3 regions of the Baekduia sp. genome follow, and region 1 is predicted to be linked to each of the others. Evidence: riboswitches for the same ligand, from Rfam matches in the RefSeq annotation. Region 1 holds a riboswitch; each other region holds the start of a gene.
What was found. Region 1 has a riboswitch for cyclic di-AMP ahead of VGO10_RS05630 (peptidoglycan-binding domain-containing protein). Riboswitches for the same ligand answer to the same signal wherever they lie in the genome.
Positions count from the first base shown of each region.

Region 2: another riboswitch for cyclic di-AMP. It lies ahead of VGO10_RS02595 (hypothetical protein); the one in region 1 lies ahead of VGO10_RS05630 (peptidoglycan-binding domain-containing protein).
Region 3: another riboswitch for cyclic di-AMP. It lies ahead of VGO10_RS11770 (transglycosylase family protein); the one in region 1 lies ahead of VGO10_RS05630 (peptidoglycan-binding domain-containing protein).

Region 1 covers NZ_DASYJG010000027.1:2,535-7,391, reverse strand. The annotation lists gene VGO10_RS05640 (calcium-binding protein) at 1-935, opposite strand, end outside; gene VGO10_RS05635 (TIGR00730 family Rossman fold protein) at 958-1,671, opposite strand; gene VGO10_RS05630 (peptidoglycan-binding domain-containing protein) at 1,765-2,877, opposite strand; cyclic di-AMP (ydaO/yuaA leader) riboswitch at 2,885-3,046, opposite strand; gene VGO10_RS05625 (M20/M25/M40 family metallo-hydrolase) at 3,107-4,261, opposite strand; gene VGO10_RS05620 (peroxiredoxin) at 4,284-4,763, shown strand; gene sufD (Fe-S cluster assembly protein SufD) at 4,764-4,857, opposite strand, start outside.
Region 2 covers NZ_DASYJG010000013.1:8,251-13,107, reverse strand. The annotation lists gene htpX (zinc metalloprotease HtpX) at 1-697, shown strand, start outside; gene pspAB (PspA-associated protein PspAB) at 701-1,273, shown strand; gene pspAA (PspA-associated protein PspAA) at 1,270-1,569, opposite strand; gene VGO10_RS02600 (PspA/IM30 family protein) at 1,566-2,324, opposite strand; gene VGO10_RS02595 (hypothetical protein) at 2,392-3,003, opposite strand; cyclic di-AMP (ydaO/yuaA leader) riboswitch at 3,008-3,154, opposite strand; gene VGO10_RS02590 (cell wall-binding repeat-containing protein) at 3,355-4,554, shown strand; gene VGO10_RS02585 (hypothetical protein) at 4,551-4,857, shown strand, end outside.
Region 3 covers NZ_DASYJG010000049.1:19,495-24,351, forward strand. The annotation lists gene VGO10_RS11760 (hypothetical protein) at 1-83, opposite strand, end outside; gene ftsH (ATP-dependent zinc metalloprotease FtsH) at 183-2,213, opposite strand; cyclic di-AMP (ydaO/yuaA leader) riboswitch at 2,319-2,480, shown strand; gene VGO10_RS11770 (transglycosylase family protein) at 2,491-3,165, shown strand; gene VGO10_RS11775 (hypothetical protein) at 3,290-3,553, shown strand; gene VGO10_RS11780 (PASTA domain-containing protein) at 3,769-4,314, shown strand; gene VGO10_RS11785 (serine/threonine-protein kinase) at 4,311-4,857, opposite strand, start outside.

The DNA.
Region 1 (4,857 bases):
TAGGGGCTCACGAGCGAGAGCGTGCCGGCGCCGCGATCGGCGACGTAAACGCGACTGCCGTCCGGTGCCCAGGCCGGCACGCCGGGCCCGCGGCCGGCGCGGAGGTGGTGGACGGCGCGGGTGGCGACGTCGACGAACGCGGCCTTCGCGCCGTTGGCGGCAGCGCCGATCGCCAGCTGGGTGCCGTCGGGGGAGAGCGCGATGCCGCCGCCGGCGCCCTTGCCCAAGGCAATGCCCTTGCCCTTGGACGCCTTCTTGGCGCCGGGTGTGATCGTGCGCAGCCGGCCGTCGGTCGTGGTGATCCAGGCGCGACCCGCAGCGAAGGCCGCGCCGGCGGCGCCCTTGACCGTGACGCGCCGCAGCAGCTTCGGCCGCCGGAGGTCGACCATCGCGACGCGGCCGCCCTTCAGCGGGATGGCCGCGAGTGAGCCGTCGCGGGAGATCGCGAGCGCGAGCGCCTTGCCGTGCAGAGCGATCGTGCGGTCGACGGCGAGCGTCCGCGCGTCGACGCGGAGCAGATGCGTTCCGGAGATGGCGTACACGTCGCTTCCGCCGGGCGAGACGCCGAGGGCGACGATCGGCGCGCCGGCCGCCAGCTGCTTGGGGCCGGTGTCGGCGGCGACCGCGCCGCCGCTGGGCGCGGTGCTGGTCGTCATCGGCACCGTGACGTCGGCGCCACGCAGGTCGATGGCCAGCAGCGCGCCGCCGCCGGCGGCAAAGCCCACCTTGCCGTCGCGGGTCACCGCCACGGCCGTGGTCGGGCCGGGGAGCGCGACCTTCCGGCTGATCTTGCCGGTCGCGACGTCCAGCAGCGCGACGTCGTTCGTCCCGGTGGCGATTAGCGCGACCCGCGCCTGGGCCGCCGCCGCGGGCAGGAGCATGCCGCCACAGAGGAGGGCGAGCAGCGCAGCGCGAACGCGAACGACCGAGGACATCCCTCCCGGTTCTGCGCCCCGCTCAGCGCTCCTGCACGTCGCGCGCATCGCAGACGGCGCGCACGACCTCGTCGGGATCATCGGTCACCGTCAGCAGCGCGACGTCGCGCTCGCCGACCATGCCCTCGGCGAGCAGCCGATCGCCGATCCACTCCACCAGCCCGGTCCAGTACGAGGTGCCGACCAAGATGATGGGGAAGTCGCGGATCTTGTCGACCTGCTCGAGGACGAGCGCCTCGAAGAGCTCGTCGAGCGTGCCGAAGCCGCCGGGCAGGACGACGAACGCGGTCGCGTAGCGCACGAACATCATCTTGCGCGTGAAGAAGAACTCGCAGGTCAGCGCGATGTCCTGGTAGGGGTTCGGCGCCTGCTCGAAGGGCAACATGATGTTCAACCCAACCGACGTCACGCCCGCGTCCTGCGCACCGCGGTTGGCCGCCTCCATCAGGCCGGGTCCGCCGCCGGTGATGATCGCGAAGCCCTCGCCACCGACGCGGCGGGCGATCTCGCGGCCCTGGGCGTAATACGGATCCACGGGCCTGACGCGCGCCGATCCGAAGAACGTCACGGCCGGGCCGAGATCGCGCAGCGCCTCGAAGCCGGCCTCGAGGTCGTGGCCGATGCGCTCCAGGCGCTCGGCCTCGGTGCGGGTCGCGAGCACGGCGCGGCGCTTGGTGCCCAGCAGCTCCTCGTCTGGCGAGGTGGGCGGATGGGGACGGCGAGCGGGCGTGGTCACGCGCGGGGTTCTATCCGACGTGGCCGCATGGCGGAGGCGGTGCGCGCCTCCCGAGCGCCCACCGCCTCCGTGTACCCCTGCGGAAACTGGTGCCTAGAGCCCGGGCGGATGCACGACCGTGTACCCGCTGGCCGGGCGCGAGGCGGTCTGCCAGCGCGAGCCGGTCCCCGAGCGGCCGCTGGTGTCGAAGCGCAGCCCGGCGACGACCATGTAGACGTGGCCGCTGTTGGCGTAGATGGTCACCCACTGGCCGGGACCCTTGTCGCCCCAGCCGGCGAAGTCGCCGGAGGTCAGCGCCGAGTCCAGCAGGCCGGCGCCGTGCAGCGCGTAGGAGACCGAGCCCGAGCAGTCATAGCCGGAGTCCTGCCATTTGCCGTGGCCGCCGCCGTAGTGGTAGGGCGTCTTGGCGATCTCGTTGCCCGCGGCGATGATCTGCTTGACCTGGTCGGGCGCGTCGGCCGGCGCGACGGCGAGGCCGTCGCTGCCGACGGTCGCCTTGGAGCCGGGCGTGAGCGCCGCCGGCGCCGGCGAGGTCGAGCCCGTGGCGGTGGAGTCGTCGCCGTCGACCAGCGAGCGCAGCAGGTCGATGTCGGCGGCGTCGGTGATGCCGTCGACGTCGACCTGCTGATCGGTCTCGAACTGCTTGATGCTCTTGACCGTGCCGGCGCCGTATTCCCCGTCGACCGATGTCGTGAAGCCCGCGCGCTTGAGGTAGTCCTGAAGGATCTTGACGTCGTGGCCGCTCATCCCCTTGCGCAGCGGGATGCGGTCGCCGAGGTGGTAGGTGCCGGTCACGGTGGAGCGGACGTCGAAGCCGCCGCTGGCGTTCTTGGCGGCCGAGCCGTCGGTCGCGCCCTTCAGGGCGGCGATCGTCCTGCCGTCGGCGACCCCCGTCGCCCTGAGGCGGGCGGCGCGCTGGAAGCGGCGCACGACCTTGACGGTGGTGGCGCCGAAGCTGCCGTCGGTCGCGGTCTTGAAGCCCGCCTGCGTGAGCAGCGTCTGGAGCGCCTTGACGCGCGGGCCGTGGTCACCGTCGCGCAGCGTCCTGCTTCCCACCTTCTTGGCCGCCGTCGCAGCCGGGGCTGTGGTCTGCGGGGCGGCAACCGGGGTGTCAGCCCCGGCGATGGCGGGGAGAAACAGGAAACAAGCGGCAGCGAACGCGTAGAAGACGCAGAACGCGGTCGAGCGGAACGGCAGGCGCGACAACGGAACTTACCCCTCTCTTTGGGCGCCTACGGGGTTAGCTGTCGGGCTCGCGCCAAGAGAGTGGCGCTACTTCGCTGATCGCGATGATTCGCCCCATGCCCGATATCTCGGGCCAGTGGGTCCCCCGCTCCCCGGCGATTGCTCGTCAGGGATTCGGCTGGTCAAACGACGGCGGAAGCGTAGCGAAGCCTGCGGCCGTTTGTCGTCATAACGACGTCCGCTGCCTGACTCACGCGACCGGGGGAGGTGGCTGCAGGGCGGCGAGTGCCACCGCCAGCGCGACCTCGGTGCGGGTCCGCAGCGAGGAGGCGAGCACGAACTCGCCGGGGTTGTGCGCCGCTCCACCGCGCGGGCCGAGCCCGTCGACGGTCAGCGGGATCGTCGCCGCGAAGTGGCTGGCGTCGCTGGCGCCACCGCGTTGCGCGGCGATGACGGGCCGGCCGAGAAACGCGCTCGCGCAAGCCAGCAGCGGCGCGGTCGCCTCACGGGCGTCCATGCCCGGCCACTCGCGGACGAGGCGCTTGGTGAGGGTCGCGCCGCCGACATCGGCGGGGACGGCGTCGAGGACGCGGGCGAAGGCGTCGAGGCGATCGGCGCGGACGTCGGCGATCAGCCGCCCGGCCGCGGGGACGACGTTGAACGCGTCGCCGCTGCGCACGACGGTCGGGACGGCGGTGAGGCGATCATCGCCGTGCGGATCGTGCTGGGCGGCGATGGCCTGGGCGGCGGTCGCGAGCGCGAGCAGCGCGTTGACGCCCTTGTCGGGGGCCGAGCCGGAGTGCGCGCTGCGGCCGTGGGCCAGCACCTCGACGGTGCCGGCGCCCTTGCGCTTGACGACGACCGCGTCGTTGCCGTCGGCGTCGCGCTCGCCGGCCTCGAAGCAGAGGCAGGCGTCGAAGCCGGCGAAGCGGTCGACGTGGCCGAATGGGCCGACGCGCCACTCCTCGTCGACGACGAGCAGCAGCGCGATCTCGGCGAAGAGGTCGGGCCGGGTGGCCAGCGCGCGCAGGACGCCGAGGGCGAGGATGTCGCCGCCCTTCATGTCGACCGTGCCCGAGCCGTAGAGGCGGTCGGGGTCTTGTGGATCGCGCTCGAGGACGCGGTGCTCGTCGTGGGCGACGACCGTGTCGAGATGGCCGAGCAGAAGGACGCGGCGCGTGCCGGTGCCGCGCACGCGCGCGAGAAGATCGGGCGCGTGGTCGGGCGAGGAGCACGGGACGCGTTCGGTGGTCGCACCGTCTGGCAGCAGCGCCGCGGCGATCGCCGCGGCCTCCTGCGCGCCGCTGACATCGCCCGAGGGCGAGGAGACGCCCACGAGCGCCTCGAGCTCACGCCCGGCGCGGTCGGCGATCGAAGCTGAACTTTCGGCGATCCACTGGTCCACGGGTTCTCTACAGTTGCACGTCATGGCCAAGGGACCGCGCGTGGGCGACACCGCCCCGGACTTCGAACTGGTGGGCACCGATGGGCCGTTCCGGCTCAGCGAGCATCGCGGCCAACGCGTCGTGTTGCTGTTCTACCCGGGCGACGAGACGCCGGTCTGCACGAAGCAGTTCTGCTCGTATCGCGATCGTGCGGACGACATGTCGGCGCTGGACGCCGTTGTTGTCGGCATCTCCGGCCAGGACGTGGAGTCCCACCGCGAGTTCACCTCGCATCACGGTCTGACCGTGCCGCTGCTGGCCGATCCCGACAAGGCCGTCGCACGGGCCTACGGCGTGACCCGGCCGGTCCTCGGAACCCAGCGCGCGACGTTCATCATCGACGCCGACGGCACGATCGCCTGGGCCAAGATCCACGCGCTTGGGTTGGACTACGTGGGCGTCGACGAGCTGGCCGCGGCGCTGGCGTCCGTCGCGCCGGCCGCGCCCGCCTCAGCCGAGTAGCTAACCGAGCACCTCGCCCAGCCGCAGCTCCAGCGCCCCCGCGATCGCGTCGCGGACCGGGCCCTCGTCGTAGCGCTCGACGATCGCGCCGAGG
Region 2 (4,857 bases), on a different contig from region 1:
GATGATCGAGCGCCTCTGCGTCCAGGCCGACATCCCGAAGCCGAAGATCGCGGTCGTCGCCTCACCGGTCCCCAACGCCTTCGCGCTGGGCCGCTCGCAGAAGAGCGCCTCGGTCTGCGCCACGACGGGGATCATGGACTTGCTCTCCCCCGCCGAGCTCGAAGCCGTCATGGCCCACGAGATCACCCACATCGTCAACCGCGACGTGATGATCATGACGCTGGCGGGCTTCTTTGCCTCGATCGCGTCGATGATCGTCCAGTTCGGCTTCCTCTTCGGGGGCGGCGGCTATGGCGGCGGGGGATACGGCGACGACGACGACGACGGCCCGAGCTTCATGGCCGTGATCCTGATCTCGGCGGTCGTGTGGGTCGTCAGCTTCTTCTTGATGCGGATGCTCTCGCGCTACCGCGAGTTCGCCGCCGACCGCGGCGCCGCGGTCATCACCGGCCGCCCGTCGGCGCTGTCGTCGGCGCTGATGAAGCTCAGCGGCGTCAACGACCGCATCCCGCAGTCCGACCTGCGTGCCCACGCCGAGATGAACGCCTTCTACATCGTGCCGGTCAAGGTGAAGGACTCGCTCTACAACCTGTTCTCCACGCACCCGCCGATGGAGAAGCGCATCGAGGCGCTGTCGCGGCTGGAGTCCCAGCTGCAGAGCGGCGGCCGGATCAGCGACGTCGCCCTGGCCTCCTAGCTCGTGGGCCTCTTCGACGCGCTGCTGGGCCGCAGCAAGGTCAAGGGCCCCGCGCCCGACCGCCTCTTCGCGATCACGACCGCGGCGATCTCGCTAGAGACCGGCCCGGGGATCAAGAGCCGGGGCGCGGCCGCGATCGTCTTCCAGCCGCTGGCGACCGGGGACTTCGCCCAGATCGTCACCGAGATGGAGGCGGTCGTGCGCGGCACCGGCGAGGAGACCGGGACCACGCTGACGACCAGCGACGACACCTACGGCTACCGCTGGATGGTCCTGCACGACGACGACATCGACGATCTCGCCGTTGGCGTCAACGCCGTCAGCGACGCGCTCGCGCTCGGCGGCTACGGCAACCGCGTGCTCTGCGCCGTCTTCGCCTTCGAGCAGTCAGACGGCCACCCCGTCTATTTCATCTACAACTACAAGCGCGGCACCTGGTACCCGTTCGTACCGGCAGGCGGCGACCAGCAGCGCAGCACCGAGCGCGAGCTGCAGATCAAGGCCCAGCTGGGCGCCGAGCTCCCGGTTGAGCAGGAGCTCGAGCGCTGGTTCCCCCTCTGGGGAATCCCGATTTAGCCGACGGCGTCAGAGGCCGGGTCGGGCACGAGGCCCTCGCCGGTGAAGTCGGCGCCGGCCTCGACGTAGCTCATGTCGGCGGGCGGCAGGATGATGTCCGACGGCCGCAGGTCGTCCTCGCCGGTCCGCGTGCCGTTGTCGCGAACGAACGCGAGCAGCTCGTCGAACGCGGCACGCCAACCGGGCTCGTCGTCGCGGTCGACGGCCTCCACCGCGGCGTCGTCGAGCTGGTTGAGGCGATCGTGGAAGTCGTCGGCAAGCTCGTATTGGCCGTCCGCGGAGATGCGGACGATCATGCCTGGCCCTCTTCGAGCTGCTTGGATTCCGCCGGAGCTGCACCCGAGCCGATCTCCGCCTTCATCTTGGCCAGCTCGTCATCGACCGTCGCGGTGCTCGACAGCTCCTTGAGCTGACGGTCGATGTCGTCATCGCCGCCCTCGCCGAGCTGGGTGAGGTCCTCGAACGCGCCGGATGCCTCCAGCTCGCCGACGGCGTCGGCGCGGGCCTTCATCTGCTCGGTCTTGTCAACGGCGCGCTGCATCGCCAGGCCGACGTCGGCCATCTCCTCGCCGACACCGGTCGCGGCCTCGGAGATCCGCACCTGGGCCTCGGCGGCCGAGTACTGCGCCTTGATGACCTCCTTCTTGGTGCGGAAGGCCTCGATCTTGGTCGTCAGCTTCTGCTGAGAGTCGATCAGCTTCTGCTGCTGGGCCTCGAGCTCTGAGACCTGCGAGTCGAGCCCCTGCAGCTCGGTCTGCGCGACGTTCTTGCGCTCCAGCGCGACGCGGGCGAGCTCCTCGTTGCCCTGCGACAGGGCCTGGCGCGCTTGGGTGTCGAGCTTGACGACGGACTGCTCGAGCTTGGAGGACTGCATCTGCAGTCGCTTCTTCGCCGTGACGACGTCCGCGATGCCCTTCTTGACGTTCTGGAGCGACTCCAGCTGCTTCTGGTAGCTGTAGTCCAGCGTCTCTGCTGGATCCTCGGCGCGGTCCAGCAGCTTCGAGATCTTCGCCTTCACGACCGTCGAGAAACGGCCACTAACGCCCGGCATCGGGCCTCCGTGCAGATCGTGGGAAAGGGGTTGGGCCTAAGCCTAGCCCCTGGCCCGCGAAGGTCGGCTAGAAGCCGACCGGATGGCGGGCCGTGAAGCCCCTGGTGCTGCGCAGCACCGGGCGCCAGCGCGGGCCCTTGCCGCCGGCGGGGTCGCCCGCGGCGCTCGTGTCGAGGCGCAGGCCGGCGATGACGGCGAAGGCGTGGCCCGGGTTCGTGTAGATCGTGAACCAGGTGCCGGGACCCTTGGCGCCCCACTTCATGAAGGACGAGGAGTCCAGCGGGCGGGGCAGCAGGTCGGCGCCGTGCAGCGCGTAGGAGACGGTGCCGGAGCAGTCATAGCCGCGCGAGAGGAACTTGGCGTTGTGCCCGCCGCCGTAGACATAGGGCTTGCCGATGATCTCGTTGGCGGCGGCGATCGCGTCCTTGACCTCCTGCGGCGCCGAGGCGGGCGCGGCGGCGTAGCCGGTCGGCAGGATGGTCGCGGTCTGCTCGGGGGTGAGCTGCGTGGTCGCCGGGTTGGGCTGCCCGTAGGTGGCGCCACCGGTGTCGGCCGGGACGGTTGCCGTCGCCGGGATCGTGCTGGAAGGGTCTGCGCCACCGGTCGTCGACTGCGCCAGCGCCGCAGGAGCGGCTACCAGCGATGCAACGATCGTCAGCACAAGGGCAGATGCCCGCAAGGTCGAATCCTCTTTCGTCGGCCTGCGGGGTTAGCTGACGGGCTAGCGCGGAAAGAGCCTGCGCTTCTCACGGATAACCGTGTGATTCGCCCCAAACAACCTGGGTCCCCCGCCCACTGGCTCCTCACCAGCGGTTCGGCGTGGTCGGAAACCTACACGACGGGGCGGAAAGATGCACATCCGCGTCCCGCAATGCAGGTTGCACCCCGTGGTTCGGCGAGCAGCGTCCCGATCCCCACCCCGATGGTTCGCCTCCGGACGGATGATCCATGGAGCTGCGTCGGCGGATGGGGCGGCGAGTGGGGCCGGATCAGCGCGTGCCGACGGACCGAGGACGTAGCCTGCCGGGCCATGCGTCTCGCGCGAATCGCCGCCGCGGTGCTCGTTGTCGCGCTGGTCGTGGCCGGCTGCGGCCGGGGCTCCGACACCGACAACAACGGCCAGACACCGACCACGCCGACCACCGGTGCCAAAGGCACGGAGACGACGGCCGCCCAGGATCTCGGCTTCCCGACGTTCGCCACCAAGAACACGACGCGGATCGGCGGCGCCGATCCGATCGCCGACGCCGCGGCCGCGGCGCGCGCGGTCTACACCGGCGCATCGCGCATCACCCGCCCGCAGGCCGTCGTGCTCGCCGACGACAGCGACTGGCGCGTCGGCCTCGCCGCCTCGGTGCTGATGAGCGCGCCGATCCGCGCGCCGCTGCTCTACGCGCACGGCACCGACAAGCTCCCGGCCGCGACCCAGAACGCGCTGGCCGCGCTGGCGCCCACGGGCTCCAAGGACGCCGGCGGCGCACAGGTCATCCGCGTCGGCGACGTGCCCGAGCTCGATGGCACCAAGACCACCGACCTGCGCGGCGACGGCGCCTTCGCGCTCGCCCGCGCCATCGACGCCTTCCAGGCCGCTGCGCACGGGACCACGAGCGACCGCGTGGTCGTCGTCGGCGCCGACGCACCGGAGTACGCGATGCCTGCAGCCGCCTGGGCGGCCAAGTCCGGCGACCCGATCCTCTTCACCCGTCGCGACAGCGTGCCCGAGGACACCCGCGCGGCGATCGCGGCCCACCAGCAGCCCAAGATCTATGTCCTCGGCCCGTCCAGCGCGGTCTCCGACAAGGTCCTGAAGCAGCTCAAGAAGCTCGGCAGCGTGACGCGCATCGCCGGCGCGAGCCCCGCGGCGTCCTCGGTCGCCTTCGCGCGCTTCGTCGACGGCGCGTTCGGCTGGGGCGTCGTCGATCCTGGCCACGGCTTCGTCTTCGCCGACACTCACCGCCCGGGCGATGCCGGCGCCGCCGCACCGTTGTCGGCCAGCGGCACCTACGGCCCGCTCCTGGTGACCGACGACCCGACCAAGGTGCCGACCGCGTTGCAGGGTTACCTGCTCGACGTGCAGCCTGGCTACACCAGGGATCCGGTGCGCGGCGTCTACAATCACGGCTGGATCATCGGCGACGAGAGCGCGTTCTCTGTCGCCGTCCAATCGCAGATCGACGCTCTCCTGGAGATCGTCCCCGTCAACGAACGCGGAAGCGCCCCCACACCATGAGCCAGGCCGAGAGCCCCGATCGTCTCAACCGCGACGTCACCGTCGATGACGTCCGCCAGCTCATGGGCGCCTCGACGCCGCATTTCGCGCTGCAACTTCGTAACCGGATCGCCCGTCTGATCGATCCGCTGGCCGCCGATCATCCGGCGCGGGTCCTCGGTGAGCAGGAGATCGCGCGCCTGACCGCGCTCGGCTTCGACGGCGAGACGCGCGGCCACCACGCCGAGGCCGGCATGCGCACGCTGCGCTCGGTCACCGACGCCGTGGCCATCGGCGGGGTCGGTGCTGAGGCGCCCGAACCAC
Region 3 (4,857 bases), on a different contig from region 1:
GCTCGGGCGGTGGGCGCCGCGCAGGCGACGCAGAGCAGGAGGGCAGCGGCCAGCGCCGCCCCTGGGAGGGCGTGTCGGGACATGGGAGAAGACGGCCCCGGGGCATCTCATCTGGGAGGACTTCACATGACCCCGAGGCCGTGTGAGGAGAACGGCCCGGGGTGCGTGGAAGTTGCGCGGAGCTAGGTGGCGTTGTCGCTCGGCGCCGCGTCGAGCGCCGGCGCGCTGCGCACCGACGGCTCCTTGAGCATCCCGTGCGGCGGCCGGTCGCCCGGCGCGCTGCCACGCTCGTATCCGGCCGCCTCGTACGCCGCGTCCTGGTCGAGCGTCTCACGCTCCAGCAGCTTGGCGGCCAGCCCGTCGAGCCGCTCGCGGTTCTCGCGTAGCTGGTCGACGGCGCGGACGTAGCACTCCTCGACGATCCGACGGACCTCGCGGTCGATCAGCTCGCGCGTCTCCTCGGAAGCCGGATCGGTCCCGGGGTACTGCGGCTCGTCGGAGATGACGGTGACCAGGCCGATCGCGTCCGACATGCCCCAGCGGCCGACCATCGAGCGCGCGATCTGGGTGACCTGCTGGAGGTCGGACTCGGCGCCGGTGGTGACCGACCCGTACACGATCTCCTCGGCCGCGCGGCCGCCCAGCGCGCCGGTGATCCGGCCCAGCAGGTAGGCCGTGTCGTACCCGTAGCGGTCGCTCTCGGGCGACTGGAACGTCACGCCGAGCGCGCGCCCGCGCGGGACGATCGAGACCTTGCGGACCGGGTCGGCGCCCGGCTCGAGCATGCCCAGCAGCGCATGGCCGCCCTCGTGGTAGGCGGTGCGCTCGCGCTCCTCGCGGCTGAGGGTGATGCGCCGCTCGGTGCCGAGGACGATCTTCTCGAAGGCGTTGTAGAAGTCGGCGGACTCGACCGCCTTGTGCCCCGACTTGGCGGCGCCGAGCGCGGCCTCGTTGACGAGGTTGCGCAGGTCGGCGCCGACCATCCCGGGCGTCGTCGCGGCCAGGCCCTTGAGGTCGACGTCGTCAGCCAGCGGCACCGAGCGCGTGTGGACCTCGAGGATCTTCTCGCGGCCCTCGACGTCGGGCGGGTTGACGGTGACGCGGCGGTCGAAGCGGCCGGGGCGCAGCAGCGCAGCGTCAAGGACATCAGGTCGGTTGGTCGAGGCCAGGACGATGACGCCTTCAGAGCCCGTGAAGCCGTCCATCTCGGTGAGGATCTGGTTGAGCGTCTGCTCGCGCTCGTCGTGGCCGCCGAGCGATGCGCCGCCGCCGCGCTGGCGGCCGATCGCGTCGAGCTCGTCGATGAAGATGATCGACGGCGCCGCGGCCTTGGCCTGCGTGAAGAGATCGCGGACGCGGGAGGCGCCGACGCCGACGACCATCTCGATGAACTCCGACGCCGAGATGGAGAAGAACGGCACGTCGGCCTCGCCGGCGACCGCGCGGGCCAGGAGCGTCTTGCCCGTGCCGGGCTGGCCGCTCAGCAGCACGCCCTTCGGGATCATCGCCCCGAGCGAGCGGTACTTGTCGGGGTTCTTGAGGAAGTCGACGACCTCTTCGAGCTCATCCTCGGCCTCGTCGATGCCGGCGACGTCGGCGAAGGTCGTGCGCGACGTGCTGGCCGAGTCATAGCGCTTGGCCCGCGAGCGGCCGAGGCCCGACAGGCCGGCGGCGCCGCCACCCGCGCGGCGGGCGATGACGATGAAGAGGCCGACGATCAGCAGCGTCGGGCCGAAGAAGAGCAGGATGTCGGCCCACAGCGAGCGGCCGTTGTCCAGTGGCTTGGCGTTGACGATGACGCCCTTGGCCTGCAGCTGGGCGAGCAGCGTCTCGTTGGTCGGCGCGAAGGCCGGACGGAAGGTCTTGAACTTGGTCTCGGACTCGTGCTTGGAGTCCTGCGGGTCGACCTTGACCTTGAAGACGCCCTGGATGTCATCCCCCTTGGAGGTGACCTCGCGGACGTTGTTCTTGTCGACCTCGTTGAGGAACTGCGTATAAGGCACCGAGATCCGGTTCGGCTGGCTGGGGACCAGGAAGCCGAACAGGACGTTCAAAGCCAGCACGGCGACGACGAAGTAGAGGAAGCGGCGGCCTCCGGGAGGGCGTGGCATGCCCATCGGGCCCTGCTTCTTCTCGGTCGGTCCGCCCTCGACCCGCCACGGCGTTGGCTGGCGGTCATCCCTGCGGCGGGGTGCTTCTGGCTCTGGTGGCATGCGCTGGGGCGCAGTGTACGAACCAGGACGGCGCGGCTCGCCGACGGCTCGGTCCCGAACGTTCTGTCACCCAGCATGTGTCGTGCCGATGTGCTTCCCTACACGGCTGTACACCAGCCGAGTCCCGGTGGCGCCGTGTCGCCGGGAGCGGGGGACCCAACTGGATCCGCGTGAGCGGGTCCCGGGGCGAATCGCCACATCTGTGGCGTAGCGCAGCTCTACAGCGCGAGCCCGTCAGCTAACCCCGTAGGCGTGAAGAGCAAAGGAAGCACCCTTCGTGATCTACGAGATCGAACGCGCCTGCCAGGCGTCCATGGAACGCTCGCGTGCGCGCCGGACCGCTGTGGCGCAACGGCTGGCGGTCCTCCGCCGACGGCGACGCCGCGGCGGCAGCAGCTCGGTGGCGATCCTCGGCGCCGTGCTGGCGCTGGGCGGCCCGCTGGCGCTGGCGCAGACCAGCGCGCAAGCGCCGGTCCCGAGCACGCTGAGCGCCGGTTCGTCCGGCAGCGCCGTCTCCGCCCTGCAGGCGGCGCTCGGCATCGGGCAGACCGGCCGCTTCTCGGCGGCGACCGCGCGCGCCGTGCGCTCCTTCCAGCGCGCCCACGGCCTGACGGTCGACGGGATCGTCGGCCCGCAGACGGCGGGCGCGATGAAGCTGCCGTCCGGGACGGCGGCGCCGGCGAGCAGCGCTGGGCCGGAGGCGGTCGCCTCCGCGGTCGGACCGGACTCCGCGACGCTGGGTCGGATCGCCCGGTGCGAGTCCGGCGGCGATCCGACGGCGATCTCCGCCGATGGGCAGTACCGCGGCAAGTACCAGTTCACCCGCGCGACGTGGCGGGCGATGGGCGGCAGCGGCGACCCCGCCGCCGCGCCCGAGGCCGAGCAGGATCGGCGCGCCGCGGCGCTGCTGGCGGCGCAGGGCACCACGCCCTGGCCGGCCTGCGGCAGATGATCCCTGGGATCGATCGCTGAGCGACACCGAACCCGCGCATATCGCGGGTTCGGTGTCGTCGAGTGCTGCGGAGGCCGCTCGTCCACGTGGCGCAAGCGTCGCGCACCTGCGACGCTTGCGCGCGGTGTCCGCTCCCGACCAGCTCTCCCTGACGCTCGGCCCGTCGTTCACGGTCGAGGTCGACGATCGCTTCAGCCCGGGGCTGACGGGTCGCCATGACCGCGCCTACGCCTCGCCGCCGCAGCCGCGCGACGAGGCGCTGACGCTGGCGGCGCTGCTGCTCGACGCCGGCCAGGATCTCGACGGCGTCGGCCCATGGCAGCGCGCCCTGGCCGGCGGCCGCCGGACGGTCCGGCTCGTGCCGGCGTCCAACGGCGCGGCGGACTGAGCCACCGCCCGGCCACATCGCGCCCGGCCCATCTCAAGTCTGTGCGGGCGGCTGCCGACTACTGGAGTGAGCGTGTAGCACCCTCCTCCTCCGCTCATGTTTGACCTTCCTCATCCGAAGCCCTCTGTGCCAGCAGGGGGCTTCGGGAGTTAACGACGGGCGGGCGCTGTCGCATACTGGTGGGGTTCGGTGTGCTGCACCGGCGACCTCGACGCATGCGGCTCTCCCTCCTCACCGGCGCAGCGTGCGCCCTCCTGCTCGGCGCCTGTGGTGGCGACAAGCCGGCCAAGCCGGTCGCACCCGTGCGCCTGCAGGTCACCGCGCCGCAGGATCTCGGGACGGTGCGGACGGCGAGCGTGGAGGTCCGTGGGACCGTGAGACCGGCGAGCGCGACCGTCACGGTGCGCGGCGAGCGCGCGCAGGTGAGCGGTGGCGCCTGGAGCGCGCAGATCAGCGTCGAACCCGGCGTCAACGTCGTCGACGTCCTCGCCAGCGCCGGCCGCGCTCGCCCGGCGCTGACCGCCGTGCGGGTCCGTCGCGTCGTCGACGTCGTGGTCCCCGACCTCGTCGGCCTCAGCGCCGACGACGCCAAGTCCGCGCTGGCCGACGCCCATCTCGAAGGCGATCTGCAGACCACCAACGGCGGCTTCTTCGACGAACTGCTCGGCGGCAAGCCCGAGGTCTGTGCGACCGACCCGAGCGCCGGCGCCCACGTCGATCCGGGGTCGACGGTGGTCGTGCAGCTCGCGCGCCGCTGCTAGGCCCGCGGCTCGGTCGCGATCAGGTCGATCGCGGCCTTGCCGTCGCGGCGGATGACGCCGAAGACGATCCGGCCGGTGATCGGCGGTGCGCCGTCGCGCGTCACGGTGTAGCGGCCCTCAGCGCGGCCGGCGGTGCCGCCCGAGACCTTCAGGTTGTCGAGCGCGTAGTGCTGGATCTTGCTCGTGGCGAACTGGCGGTGGTACTCGCTGACGACTGCCACGCGACCGCGCTGCGCCGCGCCGCTGGCGCCCCAGCGCCGGACCGCGGGCGTCAGCGTGTGTCGTAGCGCTGCGTCGTCCTCGTTGCTGTAGGCGTCGGCGAACGACTGCGCCGCGTCGCGCACCTCGCCGGCGCTGAGCGGGCCGGTCGCGGTGCCGTCGGCACCGGCGACCCAGCGGACGACGAGCACCGTCGGGATCGCCAGGACCGCGACGGTCGCCGCCAGGGCCAGCTTGCGCCCGCGGCCACGCTGGACCTTCACGGCAGCCGGGCGGCGCTGGTCGCGCCGCGGCGGTGGCGCGCTCGTGCCGTTGGCCACGCCG